DNA from 3 places in the Comamonas sp. Tr-654 genome. Region 1 is predicted to be linked to each of the others. Evidence: predicted binding sites of a transcription regulator. Region 1 holds the regulator's gene; each other region holds the start of a gene.

The links. Region 1 encodes sigma-54, which starts transcription at its own class of promoters, with help from an activator protein. Its sites were predicted from a motif close to TGGCANGNAANCTGCTTT; they were not measured.
Region 2: the regulator sigma-54 is predicted to act here: its motif matches at 2,118-2,135, upstream of F3J24_RS13880 (ammonium transporter).
Region 3: the regulator sigma-54 is predicted to act here: its motif matches at 1,871-1,888, upstream of F3J24_RS12770 (CmpA/NrtA family ABC transporter substrate-binding protein).

What each region holds. Positions count from the first base shown of each region.
Region 1 is NZ_VWWQ01000002.1:16,834-20,378, reverse strand. It holds gene F3J24_RS24910 (hypothetical protein) at 1-271, shown strand, start outside; gene F3J24_RS05725 (RNA polymerase factor sigma-54) at 354-1,955, opposite strand; gene lptB (LPS export ABC transporter ATP-binding protein) at 2,101-2,883, opposite strand; gene lptA (lipopolysaccharide transport periplasmic protein LptA) at 2,880-3,536, opposite strand.
Region 2 is NZ_VWWQ01000004.1:124,171-127,715, forward strand. It holds gene F3J24_RS13870 (glycerophosphodiester phosphodiesterase family protein) at 1-388, shown strand, start outside; gene F3J24_RS13875 (hypothetical protein) at 503-823, opposite strand; gene F3J24_RS13880 (ammonium transporter) at 850-2,082, opposite strand; gene cls (cardiolipin synthase) at 2,291-3,545, shown strand, end outside.
Region 3 is NZ_VWWQ01000003.1:671,082-674,626, reverse strand. It holds gene F3J24_RS12785 (tripartite tricarboxylate transporter substrate binding protein) at 1-15, shown strand, start outside; gene F3J24_RS12780 (DUF2809 domain-containing protein) at 28-453, shown strand; gene F3J24_RS12775 (nitrate regulatory protein) at 511-1,791, shown strand; gene F3J24_RS12770 (CmpA/NrtA family ABC transporter substrate-binding protein) at 2,045-3,316, shown strand; gene ntrB (nitrate ABC transporter permease) at 3,344-3,545, shown strand, end outside.

The DNA of each region.
Region 1 (3,545 bases):
CACCGTCGCCTACGGACCTGAGCACTACTATGCATCCTGCGATTCAGCAAGACTGCAGGAAGGCACCTATCGGGTCGCCATCGCCAACTACGCCAGAGCCGCCGGCAGAGTCGCCACGGTACAGGTTGCATCCTGGGATGACGGCGTGCTGGGCACCAAGTCTGTCACCCTGGGCGCGGCCACAGGCGACAACCCGGTCTATGCCATGTTCAATGTCGTGGTGAGCAAGAACGCCCAGAACGGCAAGTACTCCGCAACGCTGGCCCCATAAGCGACGACGCTCATCCAGCCCAAGGCAAGCGGTCTTCATCAGGCCGCTTGCCTTTTTTCGCTCCGAGCCGCGCGGCGATTCGCTACAGCGCCTTGCGCAGCGTGGTCGTCGGTATCTTGAGCTGCTCGCGGTATTTGGCGACAGTACGGCGCGCACACTCAATGCCCTGCTCCTTGAGCATGTCGGCCAGCTTGGCGTCCGACAGCGGCTTTCTCGCATCTTCGGCATCGACAAACTGCTTGATCAGCGCACGCACGGCCGTGCTGGAGGCACTGCCACCGGTTTCCGTGCCCAGGCCCGAACCGAAGAAATACTTGAGCTCGAAAGTACCCTGGGGCGTGGCCATGTACTTGGCCGTGGTCACGCGGCTGATAGTGGACTCGTGCAGGCCCAGCGTGTCTGCGATATCGCGCAGCACCAGCGGGCGCATGGCCAGCTCGCCATGCACAAAGAAGTTCTTCTGCCGCTCCACGATGGCTTCGGAAACACGCAAGATGGTGTCGAAGCGCTGCTGGATGTTCTTGATGAACCAGCGCGCCTCCTGCAGCTGCTGCTGCAGCGCCGCATGACCGTCGCTGTTCTTGTGGCGACGCAGCACGCCGGCATAGATGTCGTGCACGCGTAGACGCGGCATGACCTCGGGGTTGAGCTGCACGGAAAAGTCCGACCGGCCCGAGCCGGCCCGCACCGGACGCACGATGACATCGGGCACCACGATATGGCGCTCCACGTCGACAAAGCGCCGACCCGGACGCGGCTCCAGCCTGGCGATCAGGGCCATGGCCTCGCGCAGCTGTTCCTCGCGCGCGCCGCACAGGCTGGTGAGCTTGCGCAGATCGCGCCGCGCCAGCAAGTCCATGGGCTGGGAACAGATGGCCTGTGCCAGCAGCAGCCGGCTCATATGCGCCTCGGTCGTACCCTCGTCCTCGGCCGTGCGGATCAGATCGCGCAGCTGCAGTTGCAGGCACTCGGCCAGATCACGCGCGCCCACGCCCACCGGCTCCAGGCTTTGCAGCAGCTTCAGCGCAATGGCAAAGTGCTGCTCCAGCTCCTCGCGCTCCTCCAGATCGTCGCCGGCCAGGCTCTGCGCCAGCTCCTGCAGGGAATCCTCGAGATAACCGTCGTCGCTGAGCGACTCGATGAGAAAGCGCAGCGCCGCCGTGTCTGCCGCACCCAGATGCAGGCTTAAGGCCTGGCGATGGAGAAAGTCGGTCAGGCTCTGGTGCTCGCGCGCCAGATCGATGGCATCGGTTTCATCATCGCCATCGCGGTTGCGCGTGGAGCTGCTGGCCGAGGGCGTCTCCCACTCGCTGCTGGATTCGCCGCCCCACTCCCCGTCCTGGCCGTCCATGCCGTCGGCCTCCCAGTTCAGCGTTTCTGGAGTTTCAGGGCTCGGTGTTTCCGCTACGGTTTCAGTAGCTAATTGCGCTTGCGATGCTTCTTTTTCAGCATGAATACCATCTGAAGTGCTGTATTCATTGGCGCTAGCAGCTACATCTACAGGAGCATCTCCCGCAGTTTCGGCCTCATCGCCCGCACGCTCCAGAAAGGGGTTGTCGACCAGCATCTGCTCGACTTCCTGCGCCAGCTCCAGAGTGGAGAGTTGCAGCAGCTGGATGGATTGCTGCAGCTGCGGCGTCAGCGATAAATGCTGCGAAACGCGTAGCGAGAGACCTGGCTTCATCGAGGCGCGGCTCCCAGACAATCATTGCAAACGCGCACAGTGCAGTGGGTTTGCCGCAGGGCTGCCCCAAGGCAGACCGCGGCGCAGCCGGTCAGGGCCCCTTCTGCAGGCGGCGACCACACAAAGTGAGGGAGCGTGGGGGTCATCACATTCTGAAATGTTCGCCCAGATAGACGCGGCGCACATCGGCGTTCTCCACGATCTCCTCGGGCGTGCCTTCGGCCAGCACATGGCCGTCGCTGATGATGAAGGCGTGGTCGCAGATGCCCAGCGTCTCGCGCACGTTATGGTCGGTAATCAGCACACCGATGCCGCGCTCCTTGAGAAAGCCGATGATGCGCTGGATCTCGATCACCGCAATCGGATCGATACCGGCAAACGGCTCGTCAAGCAGGATGAAGCGCGGCTGCGTGGCCAGGGCACGCGCGATTTCCACGCGCCGACGTTCACCGCCGGACAGCGCCAGCGCCGGCGACTGGCGCAGATGCTCGACGCGCAGCTCCTGCAGCAAGCCCGTGAGGCGCTTTTCGATCTCGCCCTGCGTCAGCGCCTTGCCTTGCTCGTCCTTTTGCAGCTCCAGCACGGCGCGCACATTGTCTTCCACGCTGAGCTTGCGGAAGATGGAGGCTTCCTGGGGCAGATAGGACAGGCCCAGGCGCGAGCGCTGGTGAATCGGCATGCCGCCCACCGGCTGGCCGTCGATGAAGATCTCGCCGCCGTCGCTACGCACCAGGCCCACGATCATGTAGAACGATGTGGTCTTGCCCGCACCGTTGGGGCCGAGCAGACCGACCACCTCGCCTTTTTGCACGGACAGCGACACATCCTTGACCACCTTGCGGCTGCCATAGGACTTGGCCAGATGCTTGGCCTCCAGGCGGCTGTCGGACTCGCCGCTGCGGCTGCTGGAGAAGGTCGGCTCACTCATTTCTTCTCGTCGGCTTTCTCGCCGCCCAGCGTCATGCTCGGGCGCAATTGGGTGGCAGGAGTGGCGGGCTTGGGCTGTGCGCCCGGCGTACCGTCCTTGGGCGCCATGATGGCGCGCACGCGACCGCCCTGGCCCACGGAGGAGCTAGGCAGGCCGCCGCTGGTCTTCTGGCCATCGACGGTATAGACGTCGGTGATGTTGTTGTAGACGATGATGGAGCCCGTGACCTGGTCGCTGAGCTGGCCGCCACGGTAGCGGCGCATCTCGCCACGGCGGATGAACTTGACGATATCGGCCTTGCCGTCGTATTCGATGACTTCGCCTTCGCCTTCGATGAACTCTTCGGGCTGACCGGCCACGGTGTCGCGCTTCTGGCGGAAGAAGGCGCGCTTGCCGGGCTCGGCCTTGATCACCCCGTACTGATAGCCCTCGGCATCCTGACGCACATCAAGCTGGGCGCCGCGCAGCACGATGGAACCCTTGGTCATCACCACATTGCCGGTGAAGACGCTGGTCTGCTGCAGCTCGTCGTGACGCAGCGCATCCGCCTCGATATTCATGGGCTTGGCGCTGTCGGCCTTTTCGGCATGGGCAATGCCGGTCGCTGCTGCCAGGGCGCAGGCCAGCGCGAGAGGTAGGAGTGTTTTTTTCATGGAAGGCAC
Region 2 (3,545 bases), on a different contig from region 1:
GACTCTGACCGGCGACGCTCGCACCTTCGCGGTCATGCAGACGCCGGCAGGCCTGGCCGAGATCAAGACCTATGCCGACGGTATCGGCCCCTGGAAACCCCAGGTGCTGGCCCATTCCGTCGTTCCCTACAAGGACGGCGCGGGCCTCAAGGACGTCAACACGCTCAAGGACACCGGCCTGATCGCCAATGCCCACAAGGCCGGTCTGGTGGTGCACAGCTTTACCTTCCGCAGCGAGGCCAGCCGGCTCGCGGGCATCTTCAAGGGCGACCCGCTGCAGGAATATCTGGCTTACTACCGTCTGGGCATTGACGGCGTGTTCACCGACTTCACGGCCGATGGCGTGAAGGCCCGCGATGCCTATATTGCCGAGCTGAAAAAGCAATAGGCCAGGCTTGTTGCCGACACAGCCTGCTTCAGCGTGCTGCAGCGGACTGCCACGGATCACAGGCATTGTGATCCGTGGCACCAAGCCGTCCCGGCCTCGGATCCGGCTTGTGCCTCAGCGCAGCCCACCGATATAGCGTGCCGAGGTGCGCAGTATCTCGGCGGCCTTGGTGGTGACCGAACTATCGCTCTGCGTGGTCTCTGCAGGCGCTGCATGCCGGGGCTTGTCGCCGCTCCAGCTGTCCTGCAGACGCCGGGCCAGGCGCGCCAGCTCCTCGTCCTGTTGCTCTCGTGCACGCTCCAGCGCAAAAGCCACCATGGCCTGTGCATAGGCCTGGTTGCAGGCCATCCATTCGGTATCGGTCACCCGGCCGGTCTTGCGGCGCAACACCACATGCAGATGTGCAGCCACCGCCACTCGCTCGCTGTCCTCCATACACCGCTCCTGTCTTTGATGGATCACTAGTGCTGACGTTCCAGATGCAGGCTGATATCCAGGCCTTCCATTTCCTGCACGGCATCCACCCGCAACGGCATCAGCAGACGGATCAGCACTAGCACCCCGGCCGTGGCTGCGGCACTGTAGGCAGCCACCGCTGCCACCGCAATCAGCTGATTCAGCACCGTGGCGCCTGTGCCCGCGATCAGCGGATCGGCAAACACCGCCGTGAGGATAGAGCCTGCAATGCCGCCCACGCCGTGCACGCCGAAGACATCGAGCGAGTCGTCGGCCCCCAGCCTGCGCTTGAGCCAGGTTGCGCCCCAGAAGCAGACAGCGCCCGCAATCAGGCCTATCCACACCGCACTGCCCACCTGCACAAAACCGGCTGCAGGGGTGATGGCGACCAATCCGCCCACCATGCCCGAGAGCAGGCCCAGCAAGGTCGGAGCGCCGCGCACCAGCCACTCCACCACCATCCATGCCAGCCCGGCGGCCGAGGCCGCCACCAGCGTGACCACAAAGGCCAGCGCTGCACGCCCGTCGGCGGACAGGGCCGATCCGGCGTTGAAGCCGAACCACCCAAACAGCAGCAACGCTGTGCCCATGGCCGTCCAGCCCAGGCTGTGCGGCTCGAAGGGCTCTGTGCCATAGCCACGCCTGCGCCCCATCATGAAGGCACAGACCAGCGCCGCCACACCCGCGTTCACATGCACCACGGCACCGCCGGCAAAGTCCAGTGCGCCCAGCTGGTTCAGCCAGCCGCCGCTCTCCCACACCCAGTGCGCCACCGGGGCATAGACCACCACGCTCCACAGCGCGGCAAATACCAGCAGGGCCGCAAAGCGCATGCGCTCGACCACGGCCCCCACGATCAGCGAGGTGGTGATGATGGCGAATGCGGCCTGGAACAGGGCATAGGCCGCTTCGGGCAGATGCGGCGCCAGATGGCTGACCGAGATCACGCTGCGCCGGCCATCAAAGTGCAATGAGGCAAACCAGGCGCGACCCAGATTGCCGAGCCAGGGAGAATCAGCAGTAAACGCGAGCGAGTAGCCCAGGCCGAACCAGGTCAGGGTCACCACACAGGCCACCGCGAACACGGCCACCATGGTGTTGACCACATTCTTGCGACGCACCAGCCCTGCATAGAACAGGGCGATGCCCGGCAAGGTCATCAGCAAGACCAGCGCCGACGCAACCATGACCCAACCGGTATCTGCCTTGTCGATGGCAGTCAATGGCACCATTTCCATGCACTCCCCCCTGCTTGTTTGCTTTGACAAGGAAGGAAGCAGGTTCCATGCCAGTGCCATGTCTATCTTCTGTCGCTACATTACTGATAGCATTTCGCGCTTTTTCATCAATGAGTTCAAGCTCATTGCATATGAATCAGGGCTTGCAGCTTGTGCTTGGGGCAGAGCCCGTTATGCTCGACAAGGTCCATCGTTGCTGCACTGATTCATGACCTGGCTACTGCTGACTCTTCATGTATTGCTGATCACCGGTTTCGGCCTGCGCATCCTGCTGCGCCGGGACATGCGGCCCGACGTGCGCCTGGCCTGGCTCATGGTCATCGTGCTGCTGCCCTATGTGAGCTGCCTGCTGTACTACCTGTTTGGCGAGGTGGCCCTGGGCCGCGTACCAGGCCGCAGAAGACTCAATGTGCGCGAGTTCTGCCAGTCTCGCAGCGGCGCCGCGACCGATGCCGACCGCAGCCCGCAGGCACTGCCGACCATTCCTGATCAATGGCTGCCGGCCTTCCGCTATGCCTCGTCCATCAACGGCTTTGCGCCGCTGCCCGGCCACAGGGCCGAGCTGATGCGCGATGGTGCACATGCCCGTGCGCAGATGCTGGCCGACATGGATGCCGCGCGCCACGAGATCAATGTGCTGTACTACATCTGGCTGGACGACGGCACCGGCACCGATATGGCCCATGCCCTGATGCGTGCCGCACAGCGCGGCGTGACCTGCCGTGCCATGGTCGACGGACTGGGATCGCGCGCACTGACGCGCTCGCCACTGTGGCAGCAGATGCAGCAGGCCGGCGTGCACCTGGCGATTGCCCTGCCCATCAGCAATCTGCTCAAGGTCATGCTGACCAGCCGCATCGACCTGCGCAACCACCGCAAGATCACGCTCATAGACGGCAGGATCAACTATTGCGGCAGCCAGAACTGCGCCGACGAGGGCTTTCACATCAAGGCTCGCTACGCCCCCTGGGTGGACATCATGCTGCGCCTGCAGGGACCCGTGGTCATGCAGATGCAGCAGGCCTTTGCCAGCGACTGGGCGCAGTCCGATGCGAGCTTTGCACCACCGGCAATAGAGGCCGAGGCCGGTGCTGCCGCTGACGACGGCTTCCATGCCGTTGCGATTGCCGAAGGGCCGACGGAAAGAGCACGCTCAACACCCCAGCTGGTTGCCAGCCTGCTGGCCTGTGCGCAGCGCGAGGTCGTGATCTCCACCCCCTACTTCGTGCCAGACAGCACGGTGCTTGATGCCTTGTGCGCCGCCGCGCTGCGCCAGGTGCAGGTCACGCTGATCCTGCCCGCCCGCAATGACTCCTGGATCGTCGGCGCCGTCAGCCGCAGCCACTACTGGCGGCTGCTGAGCGCCGGCGTCCAGATCCACGAATTCCGCCCCGGCCTGCTGCATGCCAAGACCTTGTGCCTGGACGGCTCGGTCAGCCTGATCGGCTCCACGAATCTGGATC
Region 3 (3,545 bases), on a different contig from region 1:
GCGCATATCGACTGAGGAGACGACAGCTTGTTGATACATCTGGCCGCTGGCGGATCCTTTCGTCGCTCACGGGCGGGGTTGACCCTGCTCATTGGGGCGGTCATCGCCATCGGGCTGGCCTCGCGCCGGGGCTACGTGCCCTTTCCCGCCGTGCTGGGCAACTATCCGGGCGATGCGCTCTGGGCCTGGGTGGTGCTGCTGTGCGTGGCCTGGCTGCGGCCGGCCATCACGCGTGGCAAGCTCATGACATGGTCCCTGGTCATCGCCTTTGCCATCGAGTTCCTGCAGCTCTATCAGGCCCCCTGGATGCAGGCTGTGCGCGCCAACAAGCTGGCCTATCTGGTGCTGGGCAATGGCTTCGATCCTCTGGATCTGCTGGCCTATGTCGTGGGAATCGGTGTGGGTGCCATGGTGGACCAGCTCTGGGAGAGGCGGCAGCGTCGCCCTGCCTGAGATGGCATGAAATGTGCTGATCGTCCACGGCATCAACATGACGACAAGCACTACCCCATGAAAACGCCTCTGCACTATCTGGTGGCTGCAAGGCAAAGCGAGATTGCCGAGCTGGAACAGATCAGCCGCGCCAGCAGCCTGGTGGCGAGCATGTCCGAGCTCGTCCATGCGCTGCAAAAAGAGCGCGGTCTCTCGAATATCTTTCTGGTCAGCGGCGGTGCACAGGCGCAGCAGAGCCTGCTCGACCACGGCCTTCATGTGGACCAGGTCATGGAGCGGGTCTGCCTCGCACTTGAAGAGCTGGGCGCGCGGGCGCCAGGTGCGCATGGCGCTCGCTTGTTCAATGCGATCGCCAATGCGCTGCAAGGCTTTGAAGCCCTGCCGCTGCTGCGCCGCAGGCGCGATGCGCTGCAGCTGAGTGCCGAAGACTGCACGCAGGCGCTGATCCGCATGATTGCGGCCTGCCTGACCGTGGTGTTCGAGGCGGCGGACAGCGCCTGCGATCCCGATATCGCGAAATTGCTGGTGGCGCTGTTTCATTTCATGCAGGGCAAGGAGCTGGCGGGCCAGGAGCGCGCCACAGGGGTCGCGGCGTTTACCGCAGGGGCCGGCAGGACAGAGCGTCAGCGCCATTGGCTGCATCTGATTGAATCGCAGGAGCGCTGCTTTCAGGTGTTTGCAGACTTCGCCAGCCCCTCGGGAATGGAGCGCTGGCAGCAGCAATGCGGGGCCTGTCCCGATATGACGGTGATCGAGCGGCTGCGCCGCCTGGGCTGTACGGCCGGTGACGGCCTGGCGCTGGACCGCAGCCTGAGCTCGCCTTGGTTTGAAGCCTGCTCCAGCCGGCTCGATGCCATGCACCAGATTGAGGCATTCCTGGCCGAGGAGCTGCAGGCCCAATGTCTGCGCAAGCTGGAGCAGGCGGGCGCGGCGCTGAGTCAGCAAAAGGCGCTGCTGGAGATGCAGCCGCAGCCTGGGACTCGCGCCGAAGCGGCTGCGGCCTTTCTGGGGGCCACGCAGCCAGCAGCCTCCTTGCCTGCGGAGGGCGCATACGGGCTGCAGCTCGAGAAGAGCATTGTCTTGCTGGTGCAGGAGCAGTCCATGCGCCTGCAGGACATGCAGACCGAGATCGACAAGGCGCGCGCCACGCTCAAGGAGCGCAAGACCATAGAACGGGCCAAGGGCGTGCTGATGAACTACCGCCAGCTCAGCGAGGGCGAGGCCTACAAGCTGATCCGCCAGACGGCCATGAACCAGAACCGGCGCATGCTGGATGTGGCCGAGGCGATTCTGGCCACGGTGGACCTGCTGCCTGGCAGCACCAATTCATCGCTATGACAGCGCTGTGCTTGTTGCGCTGCACCAAATATGGGCCAAAACCGGGGTAGCAAAGCCTGCTCCACCTCTGATCAAGGTCTGGCATGGTTTGTGCATGACTGTTGATGTCAAGCAGACCAAAGGCGGTCGCGCTTAAAGCGTTATTACGAGTGACCTGGGACAACGGCGTCCTTTTCTCCTCACACCCGAGGAGGGAAGGGCGCCTTTTTGTTTTCCGGATCGCCTTCACCACGATTCTTGATGGAGTTTTCTCATGAGCCAGCGCCTTTCTTCGACTACTGCTCCCGTGCCGGAGCCCGTATCTGCCGGCGGCCGGCGTGAGTTTCTGCGTGTGGCCGGCGCCGCCGCCCTCTATGGCACTTTGGGCCACCACGGCGCCTGGGCCGCAGGCTCCGACGCGCCGGAGAAGAAAGAGGTCAAGATCGGCTTCATTCCGCTGACCGATTGCGCCAGCGTGGTCATGGCCTCGGTGCTGGGTCTGGACCAGAAATACGGCGTGAAGATTGTTCTCAGCAAGGAGGCGAGCTGGGCCGGTGTGCGCGACAAGCTGGTCAATGGCGAGCTGGACTTCGCCCACGTGCTCTACGGCTTGGTCTACGGCCTGCACCTGGGCGTGGGCGGCCCCAAGAAGGACATGGCCGTGCTCATGGGGCTGAACAACAACGGCCAGGCGATCACGCTGTCCAAGGCCCTGGCCGACAAGGGGGCGGTCGACGGAGCCAGTCTGGCCAAGGTCATGGCCAAGGAAAAGCGCGAATACACCTTCGCCGGCACCTTCCCCACCGGCACCCACGCCATGTGGATGCATTACTGGCTGGCGGCTGCAGGCATCAACCCCTTGTCCGAGGCCAAGCTGATCACCGTGCCGCCGCCCCAGATGGTGGCCAATATGCGTGTGGGCAATATGGATGGCTTCTGTGTGGGCGAACCCTGGAACCATCGCGCCATCATGGACGGCATAGGCATTACGGCAAACACCACACAGGACATCTGGAAGGACCATCCCGAGAAGGTGCTGGGAACCACGGGTGAGTTCGCACAGAAGAATCCCAACACCTGCCGCGCCGTGATGATGGCGATTCTCGAAGCCGGCCGCTGGATCGACTCCAGCCTGCAGAACAAGACGAAGATGGCCGAGACCGTGGCCCAGAAGTCCTATATCAATACCAGCGTGGACGCCATTAACCAGCGCATTCTGGGGCGCTACCAGAATGGCCTGGGCAAGACCTGGGACGACCCCAACCACATGAAGTTCTTCAACGACGGGGCCGTGAACTTCCCCTATCTGTCGGACGGCATGTGGTTCCTCACCCAGCACAAGCGCTGGGGCCTGCTCAAGGCCCATCCCGACTATCTGGCCGTGGCCAAGCAGATCAACCGCATCGACCTTTACCAGCAGGCGGCCAGCCAGCTCAAGGTCAGTGTGCCCAAGGATGTGCTGCGCAGCAGCAAGCTGATCGACGGCGTGGTCTGGGATGGCAAGAACCCGGCCCAATACGCTGACGGTTTCAAGATCAAGGCCTGAGGCCGCCCCACCTAACGGAGAGACATCATGGTCAGTGCCGCACTTCATTCGCCGCTGGAACTCGATCCCCCGCATGACCCCAAACTGGCCGCTCTGGCCGCCAACGATGCACAGCTGGAAACTGCAGAAAAGGCAGTTGGTAACGCAGATATTTCAAGGGCTGAAGTGAAAAAAGATACTGCTGTCGTCAAGGCATCCCCGGCGGTGATCTCGGCACCGCCCAGCCGCT